2 regions of the Shinella sp. M31 genome follow, and region 1 is predicted to be linked to the other one. Evidence: riboswitches for the same ligand, from Rfam matches in the RefSeq annotation. Region 1 holds a riboswitch; the other holds the start of a gene.
The links. Region 1 has a riboswitch for S-adenosylmethionine ahead of metA (homoserine O-acetyltransferase MetA). Riboswitches for the same ligand answer to the same signal wherever they lie in the genome.
Positions count from the first base shown of each region.

Region 2: linked by a shared signal. The riboswitch ahead of ACOZKU_RS21830 (O-succinylhomoserine sulfhydrylase) and the one ahead of metA (homoserine O-acetyltransferase MetA) in region 1 are both predicted to bind S-adenosylmethionine.

Region 1 is NZ_JBLZPH010000177.1:10,706-18,194, forward strand. It holds gene ACOZKU_RS27355 (methyl-accepting chemotaxis protein) at 1-51, opposite strand, end outside; gene ACOZKU_RS27360 (aldose epimerase family protein) at 200-1,216, opposite strand; gene ACOZKU_RS27365 (GNAT family N-acetyltransferase) at 1,309-1,761, opposite strand; gene metA (homoserine O-acetyltransferase MetA) at 1,764-2,687, opposite strand; SAM riboswitch at 2,748-2,825, opposite strand; gene ACOZKU_RS27375 (hypothetical protein) at 2,928-3,185, opposite strand; gene ACOZKU_RS27380 (ABC-F family ATP-binding cassette domain-containing protein) at 3,427-5,256, opposite strand; gene ACOZKU_RS27385 (thiamine diphosphokinase) at 5,260-5,940, opposite strand; gene ACOZKU_RS27390 (propionyl-CoA synthetase) at 6,776-7,489, opposite strand, start outside.
Region 2 is NZ_JBLZPH010000138.1:24,889-32,377, reverse strand. It holds gene ACOZKU_RS21845 (calcium-binding protein) at 1-577, opposite strand, end outside; gene ACOZKU_RS21840 (LacI family DNA-binding transcriptional regulator) at 837-1,868, opposite strand; gene ACOZKU_RS21835 (2'-deoxycytidine 5'-triphosphate deaminase) at 1,962-3,068, opposite strand; SAM riboswitch at 3,147-3,225, shown strand; gene ACOZKU_RS21830 (O-succinylhomoserine sulfhydrylase) at 3,269-4,453, shown strand; gene apaG (Co2+/Mg2+ efflux protein ApaG) at 4,578-4,970, shown strand; gene ACOZKU_RS21820 (Hsp33 family molecular chaperone) at 5,156-6,148, opposite strand; gene argF (ornithine carbamoyltransferase) at 6,345-7,256, opposite strand; partial or broken gene ACOZKU_RS21810 (aminotransferase class III-fold pyridoxal phosphate-dependent enzyme) at 7,285-7,489, opposite strand, start outside.

The DNA.
Region 1 (7,489 bases):
GAGCACGAGAAGGCCGACCTTACGGGAGATCGAGAGATCCGAGATTTTCATGGACAGAGGTCCCCTGGGCGACCGGCGCTGTCCTGGCGCGTTCATCCCGCACGACCCGGCAACATTCCGGGTCCATGCGGACTTTGTGCGGCACAAAGGTTTCGATTGTCTTGCGTTTTGCCAATTGCCTTTGGGGGCAGGGGCTGCCTCAGGCCTTGCGGAAGACGTAGTCCGTTTCCTGCCGCAGCGTCTCGCCGGGGCGCAGAACCGCCTTGGGGAAATGCGCGTGGTTGACGGCATCGGGCCAGACCTGCGTTTCCAGGCAGAAGCCGGCGAACGCGCCGTAGCGCCGGCCTTCGAGGCCGGAAACGGCGGGGCCGACCTTGGAGCCGGTATAGAGCTGCACGCCCGGCTCCGTCGTCAGAACGGCGAGCGAAACGCCCGAGACGGGGCTGCGCACCTCCGCAACGGGACGCTTGGCAACGCGCTGCGGCGAAAGGCAGAAATTGTGGTCGAAAGCGACGCCGCCTGCCTCCGTCTGGCGGGCAAGCGGGGACCATTCCCTCAGATCGAAGGGCGTGCCGGCAACGGGGCGGACCTCGCCGGTCGGGATGAGGTTTTCATCGACCGGCAGATAGTGTTCCGCCGCCAGACGAATCTCGTGGCCCAGCGCATCTACACCGCCATCAAGGATGAAATAGCTGTGCTGGCAGAGATTGACCGGCGTCGGCGCGTCGGTCACGGCCTCATAGACGACGGAGAACACGCCGTCACCCGGCAGACGGTAGGTGCAGGTGATGGCGCAATTGCCGGGATAACCGGCGCGGCCGTCGGGATCGGTCAGCGTGAGTGTGACGAAATCGGCGCCCTGTTCGGCGATCCGCCAGTTCTGCCGGCCGATGCCGTCGCTGCCGCCGTGCAGATGCGTGACGCCGCGCTCGTTGCGTTCCAGCTGGTAGTCGCGGCCGTCGATGGCAAAACGGCCGCCAGCGATGCGGTTGGCGCAGCGGCCGGGCGTCGCGCCGAAGAACGGCGAATGATCGAGATAGGACGGCAGGTCCTCGAAGCCGAGCACCAGCGGCGCATCGTGCCCGTCAAGCCTGAGATCCTGGATGACGGCGCCCCAGGTCAGGACGCTGGCCGTCAATCCGCCGCCCGATATCGTGACGCGCTCCACCGTTTCTCCCTGATCCAGCCGACCGAAGATATCCTGTTCCTGCCCCACGCTCGCGTCTCCTCCGCCGGCTTTCCCCGCGCGGCAACCTGCTTCAATTCCTTGCCGGCCGCAACCGAAAAGTCATACTATTCGACGATCCGTCAGAGGTTCTTCTGATAGACGATAAAGGGCGTCTTTTCGGCGATGCGATCGTAGAGCCGGCGCGCGGTGGCGTTGAACTCTTGCGTCATCCAGTAGACCTCGGGCGAGCCCGCCTCCCTCGCCTTGGCATAGACGCCCTCGATCAGCGCGCGGCCGATACCGCTGCCGCGCACATCGGGATCGGCAAAGAGGTCCTGCAAATAGCAGACATTGCCAACGGTCCAGCACGAGCGATGGAAGAGATAATGCGCCAGGCCGACGGGCTTGCCGTCCAGCGTGGCGATGAGGCCGCGATATTCTCCCTCCGCAACCTCGCCCGTCAGACGGGCGAAGGTCGTGGCAAAGATCTCTTCCGGAAGAACCGTCTCGTAGAAAGCGAGATAGGCGGTCCACAGGCGGCGCCATTCGCCTTCATCCTCCCTGTGCAGCGGACGGATAACGACACGGCTCATGGTCAGGCTCCCGTTCCGATTTTTTCGAGATCGTATGGCGTTGTCTGGTAGATTTCGTTGATCCAGTTGCCGAACAGCAGATGCGCATGGCCGCGCCAGCGGTTCTGCGGCGGCAGGGCCGGATCGTTGTGCGGGAAGTAGTTCCTCGGCATCTTGATCGGCACGCCGGCCGAGACATCGCGGAAATATTCGTCGGCGAGCGAGGTCGAATCGTATTCGACATGATTGAAGATGTAGAGGCGGTTGCCCGCCTTCTCTTCGACGAGGCAGACACCCATCTCGTCGGAATCGAGCAGGATTTCGAGTTCCGGCACGGCGCGGATATCTTCCGCGCGGATCTCCGTCCAGCGCGACACCGGCACCTCGAAATCGTCCGAGAAGCCGTTCAAGTAGATCGACGAGGGCTTGCGGTTGTGGTGACGGTAGACGCCGAAAGCCTTTTCATCGAGCGTGTATTTGGGCACGCCGTGGAAATGGTAGATCGCCGCCATCGCGCCCCAGCAGACATTGAGCGTCGAATGGACATTGGTGGTCGTCCAGTCGAAAATCTGCTTCATCTCGTCCCAATAGGTAACGTCCTCGTAGTCGAGGGTCTCGATCGGGGCGCCGGTGATGATAAAGCCGTCGAACTTGCGGTGCTTCACCTCTTCCCAGGTGTCGTAGAAGGCAAGCAGGTGCTCCTCCGACGTATTTTTCGCGCGGTGGGCGCCGACACGCACCAGCGACAGCTCGACCTGCAGGGGCGAGGCGCCGACGAGGCGCGCCATCTGCACCTCCGTCTTGATCTTGTTCGGCATGAGGTTGAGCAGCCCGATCTGCAGCGGGCGGATATCCTGCCGGATTGCCACCGTTTCGGTCATCACCCGCACGCCCTCGTGAACGAGGGTTTCGAAGGCGGGGAGCGTATCGGGAATCTTGATGGGCATGTCTCAACTCGATCCAAAACAAAAACCGGCCGCAACGATGTCGCAACCGGTCCACGTAAGGGTCTTCCTCGCGCGGCCCTTTAGCGACTTGTTTAACGTGGCTGCAAGCCGGCCGGCCAAATCACCACGAGGCATTTCAATAGCGCCACTGCGCCTGCGAATCAATCCGTCTGCCCTAGAGTCTACAAGGCCCGGATGCGGCGGGCATCCGGGCCTCGGTCAGAAATGTCGGCGAAGGGCTCAGTAGTAGCCGAACGAGAAGCTGTAGCCGTTATGGCTGTTGTAGCCATAGCCGCCGTAGTGCTTCTTGTAGCCATGGTGCTTCTTGTAGCCGTAGTGGCCGCCATAGTGCTTCTTGTAACCGTGATACTTTTTGTAGCTGTGATGCTTGTGGCCGTAGCCATAGCCGTCATAGCCATAATAGCCGGCATAGGACGGGGCGGCGAAGGATACGGCGGCGACAGCGGCGACGACGGCGGATAGGATGAACTTGCGCATGGGAGGCTCCTGATCTCTTTCGGGTTGCAGGATGAGCGCTTCTCATCCAATGACCCGACTATCCCATGGCCTCGTCATCCGCGCTGTTTCGGATGGAACAGGGGTTTCATTCGCCTGCGTTCTACCCCTCCTCCGTCATGCTCGGGCTTGACCCGAGCATCCACCTACGCGGGTGCCGCATGGATCCTCGGCTCAAGGCCGAGGATGACGACGGAGAGGAAAGAGTATGTTTCGGGCCGGCTCAGCCCTCCAGTTCCTCCCGCAGCATTTCCAACTCCAGCCATTCCTCTTCCATCTTCGTCAGCGAGGCGCGCAGCTTTTCCATTTCCGCGGCGAGCTTGTTGAAGGTGGCGGGGTCCTTGGTGAAGAGATTGGGATCGGCCATCTTCGCCTCGCGGGCGGCGATCTCCCTTTCGGCTTTCTCCATCTCCTTCGGCAGGTTTTCCAACGCGAATTTCTGCTTGTAGGAGAGTTTTGCCTTGGCCTTGCCGTCGGAAGAAGCGGCAGCCGGCGCGGCTTCCGCCGCCTTCGCCTTCTCGGCCTTGTCCGCCTTGCGCTTCTCCTCGATCGCGCCGCGGCGCTGCGCCATCATGTCGGAATAGCCGCCGGCATATTCGATCCAACGCCCGTCCGGGTTTTCCGGATCGGCGGGCGCGATGGTCGAGGTGACGGTGCGGTCCAGAAAGTCGCGGTCGTGGCTGACGAGCAGCACCGTGCCGGCAAAACCGGCGACGATCTCCTGCAACAGGTCCAGCGTCTCGATATCGAGGTCGTTGGTCGGTTCGTCGAGGATGAGCAGGTTGGTCGGGCGCGACCGGATGCGCGCCAGCATCAGCCTTGCGCGCTCGCCGCCCGAGAGGTTGCGGATCGGCGTGCGGGCCTGTTCCGGCTGGAAGAGAAATTCCTTCATGTAGCCGGTGACATGGCGCTGCTCGCCGTTGACCAGCAGGTTTTCGCCGCGCCCGTCGGTGAGGTAATGGGCGAGCGTGTCATCGAGGTTGAGATCCTCGCGGCGCTGGTCGAGCGTGGCGATCTCCAGATTGGTGCCGAGCTTGACGGTGCCGCTATCCGGCCCCAGCTGGCCGGTGAGCATCTTCAGGAGCGTCGTCTTGCCGGCGCCGTTCGGGCCGACGAGGCCGATGCAATCGCCGCGGTGCACGCGGATCGAGAACGGGGCGACGATGGTGCGCTCGCCGTAGCTCTTGGTGATCTTGTCCGCCTCGATGACCAGCTTGCCGGATTCCTGCGCGTCGGAGGCGCTGGCCTGCACGCTGCCCTGCGGACCCTTGTGGCCGCGATAACGCGAACGCAGATCATGCAGCGCGCCGAGGCGGCGCATGTTGCGCTTGCGGCGCGCCGTCACGCCGTAACGCAGCCAGTGTTCCTCGCGCTCAATCGCCTTGCCGAGCTTGTGCTGTTCCAGCTCCTCGGCCTCCAGCACCTCGTCGCGCCAGGCCTCGAAATGGCCGAAGCCGCGGTTGAGCCGGCGCGACTGGCCGCGATCCAGCCAGACGGTGGCGTTGGAGACCTTTTCGAGGAAGCGGCGGTCGTGCGAGATGACGACAAGCGCCGAGCGGGTCGATTGCAGCTCGCCTTCCAGCCATTCGATGGTCGGCAGATCGAGATGGTTGGTCGGCTCATCGAGCAGCAGGATATCCGGCTCCGGCGCCATGACGCGGGCAAGGGCTGCGCGGCGCGCCTCGCCGCCCGACAGCGACTTCGGATCCTCCGTGCCGTCAAGGCCGAGATGTTCGAGCAGATAGGTGACGCGGTAGGGGTCGTCGGACGGCCCGAGGCCCGCCTCGGCATAGGCCGCGACCGTGTCGTAACCGTCGAAATCCGGTGCTTGGTGCAGGTAGCGGATGGTCGCGGAGGGATGGCGGAAGACTTCGCCCGACTGCGCTTCGGCAAGGCCGGCGGCGATCTTCATCAGCGTCGACTTGCCGGAACCGTTGCGGCCGACGAGCGAGATGCGGTCGCCGGGCTCTACTTGGAGGCTTGCGCCGGCAAGCAGCGGCGTGCCGCCGAAGCTCAGGAAGATGTCGTCGAGTTTGAGAATGGGCGGTGCCAAGGGTCAGGCTCCTGAAAGGTCATAGGGCCGGGCAATGAGGATCGCGCGGCCGGAGGCAAGCGAAAGGCGAATCGGGCCTTCGGCGACATTGGAAATGGTGCGGGAAGAGCCGAAGGGCAAGGAAAAATCATTGAGCGGATAGCGCACATTGCCGATGAAGAGGCCCGACAGCGGCGAGAGGCCGAGGATCGAAAACAGGCTGCCCTTCGGCAGGTCGATCTCCCGGCTGCCCGGCAACAGCGGCCAGGCTTCCTCCTCGCCCGAGGTGAGCTTGATCGCATAGCCGTCCTCGGCGAGCGACACGGCATGAAGCAGGTGCATCAGCGCATGGTCGCTGCGCTCGCCGCCGAGCGCGCCAACCAGAACGATATCCTTCGCGCCGCGTTCGGCCGCAACAGACACGGCGATCGCCCCGTCCGTCTCGTTCTTGGCGACGGGATAGGGCTGGCGCTCGACGCTGGGCCAGGCGGCGACGAGATCATCCGGCGTCGAATCGAAATCGCCGACCCAGATTTCCGGCGTCACTCCGAGCGTCGCGGCATGCCGCATGCCGCCATCGGCCGCCACGAAGCGCGCACCGACAATATCGGCCCGCACCCGCGGCGTTACCGCAAGCGCGCCGCCGAGAAGGACGACGAAGGTCTGGTCTGCCTGGAACTGATCTGTCGGGGCCGGTATGGTCATGGCTGATGCCCTTAGCGCATTTCCGCTTTTCTCCGAAACGCGAAAGTGCTCTATCTCCTTGTTTTCCCGAATTTCCGGACGCTAAACCGCTTCGCACTTTTGCTGAAAATGCTCTAGCGCATGTTCCGGCGAAAGGGAAAGAGTTTGGCGGCGGGTGCGGGTGCAAGCATCGAATTGCCAGCGGTTTCGCCCACGCGGCAGATTTTCGCCCGTGGGTTCAAGAGCATTCCGGACGGGGCGCTGAGAGCTGCCTCGACTGAAATAATGTATGTGGCACCTTTCAGCACCCCGTTCAGCGGTTTTTGCCCGCAACTCCGGTCTCTCTGCAAAGGCCGGGATGGTGGATGTTACTCGCCGGTTTCCGGATGAGAACAGCGCCGTTTTGACATCGAGACCGCACGCTCTGGCGATCCCGACGGAAGACTTTCGCCTTCCGGCCTGTTCCCACCCGACGGACGATGCCGACGCATCCGCCAGTCCCGGCCCCCTTGCGTGCCGCACAGGCACATCCGGCGCGCCGTCTGGGGCCTGAAGCTAAAGGGTCGGTCCGACACCCCGTCGCTTCCCCCATGTCGCCGGAGGGAGACCATTTTCCGCAGGCCCGGTGCGTGAGGTCTTGCGTCTCCTCCCCACACCCCGCGCCGATCCCGCCTGGCAGTGTATCCGCGGCGGGATGGGAGATTGTAGGCACAGGTTTGCAGGGCGGGGAAAACGGGGATGTGAAATTGCGAGAAGATGTGGACCCGCTGGGCAAGCGCTCACGGAACGCAGGGCAGGGGAACCGACCTATCTCCCAGGTTCCCCTTGCGTGCGTCAAAGACGGCAAGAAGAACCGCTACCCGATCCGCCGTCCCGCAAGAACCTCGGCGATCTCGTCCAGAATGGCGGGGTCGTCGATCGTCGCTGGCATCTTCCAGTCTTCGCGGTCGGCAATCTTCTGCATCGTGCCGCGCAGGATTTTTCCCGAGCGGGTTTTTGGCAGGCGTTTCACGCAGATTGCCGTCTTGAAAGCCGCGACGGGGCCGATTTTTTCACGCACGAGGCCGACGACTTCCTGCTCCACCAGCGATGATTCACGTGAAACATTGCTCTTCAGGACGAGGAACCCGGCCGGCACCTGGCCCTTGATAGCGTCGGCAACGCCGATCACGGCGCATTCGGCAACGTCGGGATGGCCTGCGCAGATCTCCTCCATCGCCCCTGTCGACAGACGGTGACCGGCGACATTGATGATGTCGTCGGTGCGCGACATGATGAAGACATAGCCGTCATCGTCGATATAACCGGCATCCGCCGTCTTGTAGTAGCCGGGGAATTCCGAGAGGCAGGCGGTGCGGAACCGGTTGTCGGCCTTCCAGAAGCTTGGCAGGCAACCCGGGGGCAGGGGCAGCTTGATGGCGATATTGCCGAGCGTGCCGGCCGGGACCGCATGGCCCGCGTCGTCGAGCACATGGAGATCGTAGCCCGGCATGGGCACGGTGGGCGAACCGTGTTTCACGGGCAGCGCATCAAGACCGAGCGGATTGCCGACGATCGCCCAGCCGGTCTC
Region 2 (7,489 bases), on a different contig from region 1:
CACCGAGGTTGGCGTTCGTAAAAACATCGTTCCCGCTGCCACCCTTGATGAACATGCTCTTCACGTTCCAGAGTATGCCGCTAAAGCCACCGAATTCGATAGTCGAGCCATTCCAGTTTACGGCAGTGTTAAGCTTCGAAAAATCAGCTTGAAGAACCTCGAAACCCTGGATGGAAGCAAACCCGGTGGCGAGATGATCGATAAAAACGGTATCTTTGCCCGTGCTCCCTGAAAAATAACTGCCCGACTTATAATCTTTCCCGAAAGTCGCTCCTCGAATATCAAGGGCGTCATCACCGCTCCCAAAAGTGAATTCGAACTTTTCGAAGCCGGAAATGAATGTTCCAGGCTGCAAGGCGACATCGCCAAGACGCTGCTTTCCAACATCAAAAGTGATACTCTCCAGATATCCCTTGGCGCTGAATACGAGCGTATCAAAACCAAGCCCGCCGCGCATAGTTGCGCCTGTTGTGCCCCTTATAAGATCGTCGCCTGCCGCACCATCGACGATCTCGCCAGCATGCGCGGTAATTTCATCGTTGCCGCTGGTGCCTTGTGCGGAAGCTACAAAATTCATCACAACCCTATTCTTGCTCTAATCAACCAGAAAGATCAATTCTAAGTAGCAAAACGACATCGGCTTGACTAGAATCCGGAAGGAAATTTTTTTAAACAAAGGTAATCCGCAGAGGGTGTTTCAACTGCATACGAGAGCGAAACCAGCCGAGTCGCGTATATCACGCGTTAATCGGCAAGGAATAGCCTGCCTCCTGTTGGCCACATCGACTTCAGAGGCGTCTAAGCCATAAAGCCTTCGGCAAGTTCGATTTCGTTCTCTAGTTTCTCACCAGCCGATCATCCGACCGCTCGATCAGCTTGGGCATGATCAGCGTCTGCAGCGCCTCCGGCGCTTCCCCTTCCATGCGGCGCAGAATGTAGCGGCCGAGCATTTCGCTCGGTTCGTGGATCGGTAGGAAATAGGTGGTGATGGGCGGGGCGAAGTATTGGCTGACGTTCAGGTCGTCGGTGGCGTTGATCACGGCGTCGCGGCCGTGCACGAGGCCGCGGGCATGGAAACCGGAGAAGGCGCCCAGCGCTGAGGCTTCGTTGGCGCAAATATAGGCGGTCGGCGGGTTTGGAAGGCCCGACATGTGCAGCACGTTTTCGCGGCCGAAGGCGGGCGTGAGGTGGCCGTGGGCGGTGAGCGCCGGATCAAAGGCCAGGCCGGCGATATCGAGGGCCTGGCGGTAGGCTTCCAAGCGGGTCAGCGAATAGCTGAGGTCCGCCATCGGGTTGATCAGCGCGATGCGGCTGTGGCCGCGCTCGGCGAGGCGCGCCACCGACAGGCGGATCATCTGCTCATTGTCGGCATCCACATAGGCGTGCGGGGCGTTGTGGATCGTCGTGCCGTAGGTGACGAAGGGGAAATCCGCCTCCTGCATGAGGCGCACGCGCGGATCGTCGGCATGGGTGCCCGACACGATGATGCCGTCGGCTTTCTTCAGCGAAACGATCTGGCGGATCGTGGCGATGCTCTCCTCGAAGGAGCGCACGGCATAGAGCGAGACGCGAAAGGGACTGTCCTCCAGCGCCCAGGAGATGCCGCTGAGCAGCTGGGCATATTCGACGCCCTCCCATTCGTTCTGCTTGGGACCGGGCGCCGTCATGATCGCCGCGACCTGATAGGTCTTTCCCGTACGCAGCTGAACGCCATGCATGTTGAGCTGATAGCCGACGCGTTCGGCAGCGGCCACGACGAGGGCGCGGGTTTCCGGCCGCACCTGCGGGCTGTCGTTCAGCGCCTTCGATACGGTGGCGATCGAAAGGCCGGTCTCCTGCGCGATGGTCTTGATCGTGGGTCTTGACATAAAAAGCCCGTCTCGCCGTGGCGCCGCAAAGAAGCGCGGCTCACCGCACAATAAAAACGTTTAACTTTAATGTAAAGCGCCCGAACGCCGGGGTCAGCCGGCGCGGAAATGCTTGGAGAGCTTCAGGCCCTGCGCCTGATAGTTCGAGCCGAGGCCGGAGCCATAGAGGCCTTCCGGCGCATCGAGCATGTGCTCATAGACGAGGCGGCCGACGATCTGGCCGTGCTCAAGGATGAAGGGCACTTCATGGCTGCGCACTTCCAGCACCGCGCGACTGCCCGAGCCGCCGGCCGGCGCATGGCCGAAGCCGGGATCGAAGAAGCCGGCGTAGTGCACGCGGAACTCGCCGACCAACGGATCGAAGGGCGTCATTTCGGCCGCATAGAGCGGCGGCACATGCACGGCTTCGCGCGAGACGAGGATGTAGAACTCATCGGGATCGAGGATCAGCTCGTTGCGGCCCCGGCTGAACAGCGGCTCCCAGAAATCGAAGATGTCGTGCTGGTTCTTGCGGTCGACATCGACGACGGAGGTGTGATGCTTCCCGCGATAACCGATCAGGCCCTCCGGGCCGGTGCCCTTAAGATCGATCGAAAGCGCGATGCCGCCGCCCGAGACGTTCGGCGTCTCGCTGGCGACCAGCGTATCGGACCCATGCAGCGCCAAGAGCTCGGTCTCGTCCAGCAGGGCCTTGCCCTTGCGGAAACGGATCTGCGACAGGCGCGAGCCGCGGCGTACGACGATGGGGAAGGTGCGCGGCGAGATTTCGAGGTAGAGCGGGCCGGAATAGCCGGCCGGGATCTTGTCGAACTCCTGCGCGCGATCGGTGATGACGCGGGTGAAGATATCGAGGCGGCCGGTGGAGCTCTTTGGGTTCGCGGAAGCTGCGAGGTCTTCCGGCAGATCGAGGCTTTCCATCAGCGGCACGATATAGACGCAGCCGGTTTCCAGCACGGCACCTTCGGAGAGATCGATGACATGGAGCTGCAGCCGGTCGAGCTTGTCGGCGACCAGATGCGACGGCCCCGGCAGGAAGCTGGCGCGCACGCGAAACGCCTTGGCACCGAGACGCAGGTCGAGGCTTGCCGGCTGGATCTGGTCCGCATCCAGCGCGGCTTCGCTCTTCAGCCGTCCGCTGTCGAACAAGCCGCTGATGGCGTTGTCCGCCAGAATGCCCGTGCTGCGCGTCGCAGAAGCCATGATAATCCCGTCCTGTCAGAGGGTTCGCACAAAACCAAATGCCGGCAATTGACGCAAGCGCGGGCGCGCAGTATTAGCAGATTATCCCGTGGTGATTTGGCCGGTCGGCTTGCAGCCACGTTAAACAAGTAGCTAAAAAGGCCGGGTTCGAAACCGGCCTGCTTTTGCGGCCGGTTTTTTTGTTTGAAGGCAACGATCACATGAGCAAGTCCTGGCGCCCAGCCACTCAACTCGTTCACGGCGGAACCACCCGCTCCCAGCACGGCGAAACCGCCGAGGCGATCTTCCTCACGCAGGGTTTCGTCTATGACACCTCTGCGGCGGCCGAAGCCCGCTTCAAGGGCGAGACGGACGGTTTCATCTATGCCCGCTACGGCAGCCCGACCAACGACATGTTCGAAAAGCGCATGTGCATGCTGGAAGGCGCGGAAGACGCGCGCGCCACGGCATCCGGCATGGCCGCCGTCTCCGCCGCGATCCTCTGCCAGCTGAAGGCCGGCGATCATATCGTCGCCGCCCGCGCGCTCTTCGGCTCCTGCCGCTGGGTGGTCGAGACGCTTGCGCCGAAATACGGCATCGAATGCACGCTGATCGACGGCCGCGACCTCGCCAACTGGGAAGGCGCGATCCGGAAGAACACCAAGGTCTTCTTCCTGGAAAGCCCGACCAACCCGACGCTCGAAGTCATCGACATCGCCGGCGTCGCGAAGCTTGCCAACCAGATCGGCGCCAAGGTCGTCGTCGACAACGTGTTTGCGACCCCGCTCTTCCAGAAGCCGCTGGAACTGGGCGCGCACGTCGTTGTCTATTCCGCCACCAAGCATATCGATGGCCAGGGCCGCTGCCTCGGCGGCGTCGTGCTTTCGGACAAAGAGTGGATCGACGAGAACCTGCACGATTACTTCCGCCACACCGGCCCGGCCATGTCGCCGTTCAATGCCTGGACGCTGCTGAAGGGCATCGAGACGCTGCCGTTGCGCGTCAAGCAGCAGACGGAGAATGCGAGCCGCATCGCCGATTTCCTCGCCGACCAGAAGCAGATCGCGCGCGTGATCTACCCCGGCCGCAAGGACCATCCGCAGGCCGATATCATCGCCAAGCAGATGACCGGGGGCTCGACGCTGGTGTGCTTCGAAATGAAGGGTGGCAAGGACGCGGCCTTCGCGTTGCAGGATGCGCTGGAGGTCGTGAAGATTTCCAACAATCTCGGCGACGCCAAGAGCCTGATCACGCATCCGGCAACGACGACGCACAAGAACCTGACGGACGAGGCCCGCACCGAGCTCGGCATGTCCGCCGGCACCGTGCGCTTCTCGGCCGGCATCGAGGACAGCGACGATCTGCTCGAAGATTTCGCGCGGGCGCTTTCCAAGGTCCAGGCCTGATTTTCGCACGCGAGAACGGACAAATACGGAGGCACCGGCCGACAAAGCCGGTGCTTCTTTGCTTATCCTTGACGAAACCATAATCCTGTACAATAGCAGGACCTAATCAGTTCAAGGCTTGCCTATGTATCGTGCGCTGACCCGCGACATCGAAGTGACCGTCGAGCCGTATTATCTGGCCGATCAGTCCGATCCCGACGACAGCCGTTATGTCTGGGGATACAGGGTCGTCATTTCCAACCACTCCGACATCGCCGTTCGCCTCGTGACGCGCTACTGGAACATCACCGACCAGAACGGCCAGGTGGACGAGGTCAACGGACCCGGCGTCATCGGCGAGCAGCCCGTGCTGCGTCCCGGAGATACCTACGAATATTCCTCCGGCTGCCCGCTGGAGACACCGTCCGGCATCATGTTCGGCCGCTACCGCATGGAAGCCGAAAACGGCGAAGCCTTCGACGTCGCCATTCCCGCTTTTTCGCTGGATACGCCGGGGCAGACGCGCACGCTGAATTGAGCATTGGGTGGATTGCCCCTCATCCGGCCTGCCGGTCACCTTCTCCCCGCAAGCGGGGCGAAGGGACATCGCCGCACTGTTTTCCTGAAATCACTTTCGTAGACGCAAGGCGGGGCCTTGCATCCCTCTCTTCTCCCCGCAGGCGGGGAGAAGGTGGCGGCAGCCGGATGAGGGCATACGCTGCCTTACTCCGGCAAAACCTCCGCCGCTTCGAAGCGGTAGGTCGTCGAGCAGAATTCGCAGGTCACCGCGATTTCGCCCTTCTCGTCGGCCGTGTGTGCGATGTCGTCGGCGCTGAGGCCGGCGAGAACGCCCTTCAGCTTCTCGCGCGAGCAGGAGCAGCGGTCGAAGACCTGCTGCGGTTCGTAAACGCGCACGCCGCGCTCGTGGAAGAGACGGTACAGCAGCCGTTCGGTGCCGACATTGGGATCCGTCAGCTCGTCGGCGTCGATCGTCTCGACCATGGCCTTGGCTTCGGCCCAGGTGTCGTCATCGGCGATCTTCTGCCCAGGCTCGTCGCCGTCACCACCCGGCAGGTCGGCCTGCCGCATGCGCTCCGGCGCCTGCGGCAGGAACTGCGCGACCATGCCGCCGGCCCGCCAGCGATGGCGGGATTTACCGGCCTCGTCGCGGTCATAGAGTTCGGCGACGCCAAGGCGCACCTTGGTCGGGATCTGTTCCGACTGGCGGAAATAGACGCCGGCGATCTCTTCGAGCGTATGGCCGTCGAGCGGAACGATGCCCTGGTAGCGCTGCGTATGCGCGCCCTGGTCGATGGTGAAGGCAAGAATGCCCTTGCCCAGTAGTTCGTGCGGCTCCGTTGCGCCGGCCCCGATCGCCGCGTCGAGCGCGTCCTGATCGAAACGGGCATAGGCGCGCACGTTCTCCGACGCTGAAAAATCCGCGACCAGCAGGTCGACCGGGCCGTCGCCCTTGGTCTGGACGATCAGCTTGCCCTCGAATTTCAGCGAGGTGCCGAGCAGCACGGTGAGCGTGATGGCTTCGGCCAGCAGGCGCGCGACGGGGGCCGGATAGTTGTGCCGGCCGAGGATGGTGTCGAGCATCGGGCCAAGCTGCACGGCACGGCCGCGCACATCCAGGCCTTCGACCTGGAACGGCAGGACATGGTCGTCGCCGGCAAAGCCGACTTCACCGAGTTTCAGGGCACTTTCAGCCATCATCGTTCTGCTCCTTGCACACCGGGAAGCCACCGGGCCATGGGCCCGGCTGCTTTCGACCGGCGTTCTACCGTGATTTGAGCGCGCTCTAGCCCGATCATTCCATACCGGGCGGGCATACGCCAGAGAAAGCACCTTCCGGCGCTTCGTGATGGCCCCTAGATCGTGCGGGCGGCACGGTTTTTCAAGACGCGCCTCAGACGGCGCCGAGGCACCAGGCGAGGATCGACTTCTGCGCGTGCAGGCGGTTTTCCGCCTCGTCGAAGACCACGGACTGCGGGCCGTCGATGACCTCGTCCGTCACTTCCTCGCCGCGATGCGCCGGCAGGCAGTGCATGAAGAGCGCATCCTTGTTGGCGCGCGCCATCAAGGTCTTGTTGACCTGATAGGGCTGGAAGATGTTGTGACCGCGGGCGCGGTGTTCCTGGTTCATCGAGACCCAGCAGTCGGTGACGATGAGGTCGGCGCCATCGACGAGCGCCTCCGGGTCATGGCCGAGCAGGATGTTGCCGCCATTGTCACGCGCCCAGTTGAGGATCTTGTCGTCGGGCTCGGAGCCCATCGGCACGGCCATCTTCATCGTATAGCCGAAGCGGGCGGAGCCCTCGACGAAGGAATGCAGCACGTTGTTGCCGTCACCCGTCCAGGTGAAGGTCTTGCCCTTGGCCGAGCCGCGATGCTCCTCGAAGGTCATGACGTCGGCCATGATCTGGCAGGGATGCGTCAGGTCCGTCAGCGCGTTGATGACGGGCACGGTGGCGTGCTCGGCCAGCTCCAGCAGGCGATTGTGGTCCGTCGTGCGGATCATGATGGCATCGACATAGCGCGACAGCACCTTGGCCGTGTCGCCGATCGTCTCGGCGCGGCCGAGCTGCATTTCCGTGCCCGACAGGAACAGCGTCTCGCCGCCGAGCTGGCGCATGCCGACATCGAAGGAGACGCGCGTGCGGGTCGAAGGCTTCTCGAAGATCATCGCGAGCATCTTGCCGGCGAGCGGTCGCTCTTCCTTGCCGGCCTTGTTGGCTGCCTTGCGCTTGTGCGCATCGTCCATGATGACGCGGAGATCGCTTTCCGAAACGGCGGAAAGGTCGAGGAAATGCTTGGCCATGATGTATCCTGTCTGTCCCGGTCTCTGATCAGGCGGCTTTCGCCGCCGTCAGCTTTTCGGCTGCGCGCTCGATGCGGGCGAGCCCTTCGCGTGCTTCCTCGGCGGTGACGGTGAGCGGCGGCAGGAGCCGCAGCACATTGTCGCCAGCCGGCACGCCCAGCAGTTTTTCCGCGCGAACGGCCGCAAGGAGTTCGGCGACGGGAATCTTCGCCTTGATGCCGAGCATCAGGCCC